One region of the Mesorhizobium sp. P2_F8 genome, then DNA from elsewhere that is predicted to be linked to it. Evidence: predicted binding sites of a transcription regulator. Region 1 holds the regulator's gene; the other holds the start of a gene.
What was found. The regulator LexA, encoded in region 1, represses DNA repair genes until DNA is damaged. The targets are predictions, from matches to a motif close to TGTTCNNNNTGTGTTCNG.
Positions count from the first base shown of each region.

Region 2: a site for LexA is predicted at 1,767-1,784, ahead of AC1DZP_RS22360 (ImuA family protein). Genes of this name have one in related genera too.

Region 1 covers NZ_JBFUFB010000006.1:438,849-442,258, forward strand. The annotation lists gene kynU (kynureninase) at 1-134, opposite strand, end outside; gene AC1DZP_RS17750 (GntR family transcriptional regulator) at 293-1,030, shown strand; gene lexA (transcriptional repressor LexA) at 1,390-2,127, shown strand; gene AC1DZP_RS17760 (ComEC/Rec2 family competence protein) at 2,121-3,410, opposite strand, start outside.
Region 2 covers NZ_JBFUFB010000009.1:97,425-100,834, forward strand. The annotation lists gene AC1DZP_RS22345 (HpcH/HpaI aldolase/citrate lyase family protein) at 1-690, shown strand, start outside; gene AC1DZP_RS22350 (DUF1737 domain-containing protein) at 741-947, shown strand; gene AC1DZP_RS22355 (metallopeptidase family protein) at 1,202-1,624, opposite strand; gene AC1DZP_RS22360 (ImuA family protein) at 1,808-2,842, shown strand; gene AC1DZP_RS22365 (DUF6504 family protein) at 2,784-3,410, shown strand, end outside.

The DNA.
Region 1 (3,410 bases):
GGAGAAGCCGCGCCAAGCGAATTGCCGTCGAGGTAGATCACCCCTTGCGGCAAGACGAAACGATCGCGCATGGAACGCAGCGGATCCGCGGCGTCCATCGCCTCGATTGCAGCGAGATCGAGAGTTGCATTCATGGTCGACTATCCCCGCGCATGGGCTCAGATGAACATATCAGGTGAAACCGTTGGCGATCATGGGCAGTCCCTTGGGTGTTGTCAAACATTATATATAATTTACGCAATGGAAGGATTTCATATATAATCACTCGACCAATTGGTACGGATGGTCGGCAATGCTGGACGACGAGCAATTCTCGAAGACAGAAGCAGCCTACAGGCTGCTGCGCCGCGATATCCTCACCACCCGTCTGAAGCCCGGCGCGCCGCTCAAGCTCAGCGCGTTGCGCAACAGCTACGGCATCGGCTGGACACCGCTGCGCGAGGCGCTCTCGCGGTTGGAGGCAGAACGCCTGGTGACCGCCATCAGCAATCGCGGCTTTGCCGTCGCCGCGGTCTCGCGCAACGAGTTGGAAGATCTGTCACGCGCCAGATTGGTGGTTGAACTGCCTCTGCTCCAGGAATCGATCGAGAAAGGCGGCCGTGAATGGGAGGACGCCGTCGTTGCCGCCCATTACAGGCTGTCGCGTAGCAGGACCGCGGTCGACGACCCGTCCGACGAAGTGGTCGACGAATGGGATGAAAAGCACGAGGCTTTCCACGCGGCATTGCTCAGCGCGGCAACATCCCCCTGGCTGCTGACCTTCCACTCCACGATCGCGGATCAGTTGCGTCGCCATCACCGCTTTCTTGGCCTGGCGCCAACCTTGCGGGCGGCCGCCGGTCTCCAGCATGGCTACGAAGAGGCCATGGAGGCGTTGCGCCAGGCCATCGCGATCGAACATCACACCGCGCTCATGGAAGCGGCGCTGGATCGTGACATCGAGCGCGCGAAAACCCTGATGGTTGCCCACATCGGCTACACGCTGCATGTCTATGTCCATGCGGGCGACGGCAACACAAAAAAGCGGTAATGCGACGAGGAACGATATGGGCAATTCCTCCGCCAAAGTTGGCATTTTGGCTCCCTTTCGTTCACGGGAGCCACGACCGGTGAAGTGAACCGAGCCCCCTTGTCGAGCTCCAGCGTTAGCCGAGGCCAAGCCCGACACAGGGTGGGCCGCAGGCCATTAACCATAGCAATTTCAATCCAACCAAGCGCTCGGCGGTGGCAGGCATGCGTCGATCGCGACGACTGCCGGGGCGCCAAATAATTTCAGCCGCCTTAACAAGTTCATTAAACTTTAAACGGTTGCGGAACACAACTGGAACAGATAGTGTTTGTTCTGGGTTTGTTTTTCCGATTCTGGTTTTGGGTAACCTGGGGGCTGCCATGCTGACGCGCAAACAACATGAACTGCTGATGTTCATCCATGAACGGCTCAAGGAAAGCGGCATTCCGCCATCCTTCGACGAGATGAAGGAAGCGCTCGACCTTGCCTCCAAATCCGGCATACACCGGCTGATCACGGCGCTGGAGGAGCGCGGCTTCATTCGCCGCCTGCCCAATCGGGCGCGCGCGTTGGAAGTGCTGCGGCTGCCGGATTCGATCGCGCCAGGCCTCAACGCGGCAAAGAAGTTCTCGCCAAGCGTCATCCAGGGCAGCCTCGGTCAAGGCGGCCTTGGCCGGCAACTCAAGCCTGCGTCTTCGCGGATGCCTTCGGCCGGCAATGACGACGACGTGGTCTCCGCCGTGTCGATCCCGGTCATGGGACGCATCGCGGCCGGTGTGCCGATCGACGCCATCCAGCACCAGACGCATTCGATCTCGGTGCCGCCGGACATGATCATGGGCGGCGAACACTATGCCCTGGAGGTCAAGGGCGACTCGATGATCGAGGCCGGCATCTTCGACGGCGATACTGTCATCATCCGCAATGCCGATACAGCCAGCCCGGGTGAGATCATCGTGGCGCTGGTGGATGAAGAGGAAGCGACGCTGAAGCGGTTCCGCCGCAAGGGTGCCTCGATTGCTCTCGAAGCCGCCAACCCGGCCTATGAAACCCGCATTTTCGGACCGGACAGGGTCAAGGTGCAAGGCAAGCTCGTCGGGCTGATCAGGCGCTACTGAGCAGGGCTTGCGACCGGCTTTTCGGGTTTGCGGTAGGGTGGCAGGCCCCTCGCCTCGCGCGAAAACTTGCGCTGCGTGTGCCAGGGCCGGTATGACCCGTCCACCGCGAAGCTGATCGTCGCAGGCGTGGTCGCCGATTGGCGATCGAAGAAGACGGCCGCACTACCCTTGCGGGCCAGTTGTCGCTTGGTGATGACGAGCACAAGTGGATTGTGACAGGGGTCATAGGCCGTGGCGTCATTGATGACGATCAGGTCGGCGAAGCCGCAGGCCATCCAGGCGTCCTTTCGGTCTTCGACATGCGCGATGATCGCACCGGACGGATGCTTGGCGAGGCAAACGCCCGATGTGCAATAGAAAGGCGCGCCCGACGGCAGCTCGGCGGCATCGGCTATCTCGAATTGCCCGTCTTCTTTGCTGAACACCTCCGGCATGACGATGGTCTCGGATGTCAGCGCGCGTTTCCAGTTGTCGACCGTGAATTCGTTCGGGCGTGCCCGGCTGACGGCGAGTTCGCCAGCCCCGATCGGCAGCGCAACCAGCCTGGCGTCCTCAGAGATCAGCACGTCCGGTGCGGGCGTGTCCGAGACGGTCAACAGGCCCGCAAGCGCGAACGGAAGGGCTGCGAGCCGCAGCCATGTCGTCGCCACCGTCGCAATGACCAAGGCAATCGCCACCAGCAGGACGGACTGCTGCGAAATCAACCCGACCGCGTCGACCGGCGAGCGCTCGGAAATCCATCCGGACATGGCGATCATCACCGTCAGGCCTTTGCCCATCACGTAAAGAAAGGGGCCATCGGCGCCAAAGGGCATCGCCAGCGCACTGAGGACGGCGAAAGGCATCACAACCAGCGAGACGATTGGCATGATGGCGAGATTGGCGAACAGGCTGAGCGGCGACACCCGCTGAAAATGCCAGATGGCAAACAGCGCCGTAGCGCTGCCGGCGATGATGGAGGTCATGGCAAGGCCCCCCATCGCCAACAAGAATTTTCGCGTGAGAAAGCCAGGCAGAGATCGCCGTGGCGGCGGCGGTTTCGTTTTCGCCGAACGATGATCAGACCAGCCGGCATAGGCACCGACCAGCGCCGCGGTCGCCGCGAACGACATCTGGAAACTTGGGCCGACCACTTCATGCGGCGACACCGCAATGACCGCGATCGCCGAGATCGCCAGGTTGCGCATGGTCAGCGCCGCCCGATCGAACAGCACGGCAATCAGCATCACCGCCAGCATGATGAAGCTGCGCTCTGCGGCAACGACGACGCCTGAGATGACAAG
Region 2 (3,410 bases), on a different contig from region 1:
CGCTGCGAGATGGTGGTGCGCGTCAATGCGCTGGCCAGCGAATGGGGCGCCGACGACCTGCTGGCTGTCGCTAGCTGCGAGCCCGACGGCATCCTGTTGCCCAAGGTCGACACGCCGCGCGACCTGCTTGAGGCCGGCGATGTGCTCGACGACAATTTTGCTCCCGACAGCGTGAAACTGTGGGCGATGATCGAGACGCCCAAGGCGCTGCTCAACATCGGCGCCATTGCCGAACTTGGCCGCGATCCGGCTTCGCGTTTGGCTTGTTTCGTTGCCGGAACGAACGACCTGCTCAACGGCACCGGCGTGTCGGCGACTCCTGACCGGCGCTACCTCGTGCCGTGGCTGATGCAGATGGTGCTGGCCGCGCGCGCCGGCCGCCTCGACATTCTCGACGGCGTCTCCAACGATTTCCGCGACCTCGACGCCTTCGCCCATGAATGCACGGAAGCGGCGGCCATGGGGTTCGACGGCAAGAGCCTCATCCATCCGGCCCAGATCGAAGCGGCGAACCTGGCCTTCGCGCCGTCCACAAAAGCCGTGGCCGAGGCACGCCTGGTGAAGGATGCCTTTGCGCTTCCGGAAAATGCCGGCAAGGGCGTGATTGCGCTGAATGGAAAAATGGTCGAGAGGCTGCACCTGGCGCAAGCTGAAAAATTGCTGGCGAAGGCGGCGGCCATCGGCGCATGATACCAGCCTGATGCTCGCGGGCTTTGGGCACTCACGACAGGAATTGACGGATGAAACTCTACCGCTTTCTCACTGGCCCTGACGATGCCAGCTTCTGCCACAAGGTGACTGCGGCGCTGAACAAGGGCTGGCACCTGTTCGGCTCGCCGACCTATGCCTTCGACAAGGAGGCCAAGACGATGCGCTGCGGCCAGGCCGTGGTCAAGGATATCGACGGTCAGGAATATGGGCCGGATACCAAGCTGAGTGATTGGTAGGCTTGGCGATTGGTATACGGCTAGCCCCCACGCTGGCGGGACAGCGCCCCCCTCTGTCCTGTCGGACATCTCCCCCTCAAGGGGGGAGATCGGATGTCGTGGACGGCTTTCGCTAATTTTCAGCGTGGAAGAAAAGGAGCGGAGGTTGAAACTGCCAATCTCCCCACTTGAGGGGGAGATGGCCGGCAGGCCAGAAGGGGGCGCGAAGGAATGAGACGCCAGTTCCTTACCGCTGTGCGCAAGCCTCTGACGTTCTACTCAGCCGCCTCTTCGATCTTCTCCATATCATCGTCCGACAGGCCGAAATGGTGGCCGATCTCGTGGATCAGCACGTGGGTGACGATGTCGCCCAGCGTTTCCTCGTTTTCGGCCCAGTAGTCGAGGATGGCGCGGCGGTAGAGCGTGATACGGTTCGGGCCTTCGCCGGTCTGCGGATTCCAGCGCTCGGCGATGCCGCGTCCCTCGAACAGGCCGAGCAGGTCGAAGGGCGTTTCCAGCGACAGATCGTCCATGATCTCGTCGGTCGGGAACTCGGCGATCTGGATGACGATCTCGCCGGTCAGCTTGCGAAAATCCTCCGGCAGATGGGCGTAAGCCTCCAGTGCCAGGAACTCCATTTCCTCCATCGACGGCGAAAGTTCGTCGTGCCAGCTGCGGGTCTTGTAGATGCGGGCCATGCTGTGTCCTTTGATCCCGGCATATAGGCTTTCGCGCCGCAATCGGCAAATGGCGGGGGTGGCCCACGCCTCCGACAAGCCCCGGGCAGGAATAAATTCCCCATGACTCCGCTTGACTCTTCCAGCACCCTCTGGAATCTATAGGAACATAACAGGAACAATTGTGAGTGAAAGCTGACCGTCATGGCGATGACCGCCGTGGCGCGGGAGACTGTTTTTGCCCTGCGCCGCCAGATCGCGAAGATCGAGGGAACGCTGCCCGAGCGCCTGCAGGCGCCGGCCGCCGCGGCTCCCGATGTTCGCGTCGACGCCGGCCCCAGCATCGATGTGACGATTGTCCGCCGAGGCGTTGCCGCGGCGCTGCCGGATGCGTTCCTGTCCACCGGCGTCGAGCGGCTCGATGCCGCCCTGAGCGGCGGCCTGCCGAAAGCCGCCTTGAGCGAAATCCATGGCATTGAAACCCGCGATGCCGGAGCCGTCGCCGGCTTCGCTCTGTCGCTCGCAAGCCTGATCCTCAAGCAGACGCAAGGGTTGCCGGTGCTCTGGATCGGCACATCGGAGATTTTTCGCGAGGCCGGCTTTCCCTATGCCAGGGGGCTTCATGCCTCGTTCGGCATCGAACCCGAGCAATTGCTGTTTTCCGAGGCGCCAAAACTTGTCGATGCGCTGTGGGTCGCCGAGGAGGCCGCCCGGATGACGGCGCTCGCCGCCGTCATCCTCGAGATCCGCGGCAATCCGCAGCGGCTCGACCTGACCGCGACGCGCCGGCTGCATGCCCGGGCACAGAGTGCCGGCCGGCCGGTGTTCCTGCTGCGGCAGGCTGCCGAGCCCGAACCGACGGCCGCACCCGTTCGTCTCATCGTCGCGTCGGCACCGGCGGTGCCGCGCGACACCATCGTCGGGCCGCTCGCCGGCTCGATCGGCCGCCCGGCCTTCACCCTCACCATCGGCAAGAGCCGCACGGCCCTGCCTGGACAATTCACACTGGAGTGGAACCCCGATGAACGCGCATTCGATGAAAGATGGGGCGACGAAAGAAGGGGCGAGGAAAGAGCAAAGAATCCTGTCGCTGTGGTTTCCCTATCTCGCGGTCGAAAGGATCCTGCGGCAGCGTCTGGGGCGGTCCTGGCGTTCCCGGCCGTCGGATCACCTGCCGCTGGTGATCAGCCACCGCAAGGGCAACGCGCAGCGTATCTCGGCCCTCGACGAGCGGGCTGAGGCGCTGCACCTGAAGCGCGACATGGGCATCGCCGATGCGCGCGCCATGCATCCGTCGATCGACATCGTCGAGGCCGATCCGCAAGCCGATCGCCGCCTGCTCGAAGGCCTTGCCGACTGGTGCGACCGCTACACCCCGCTGGTGGCGCTGGACGCAACGGACGGCCTGTTTCTCGACGTCACCGGCTGCACCCATCTTTTCGGCGGCGAACGCGCCATGCTGGACGACATCCTGTCACGCTTCTTCCATCAGGGTTTCGATGTCCGCGCCGGGCTTGCCGCGACACCGGGCGCGGCCTGGGCGGCGGCACGCTTTGCCAGTGACCGCATCGTCGCAGGCGGCGAGGAGGAGGCGCTGCTCGCACCCTTGCCGCTGGCAGCCCTGCGCATCGAGCCCGCGACCCGCACCAGCCTGGAAAGCGTCGGCCTGCGCACGGCGGGCGCCGTCATGGCGGCACCGCGCGCGCCGCTTGCCCGCCGCTTCAGCGCCTCGCTGCTTTTGCGCCTCGACCAGGCGCTTGGCCGTCTCGACGAAGCGGTGTCGCCGCGCCTTCCCGTCGCGCCGCTT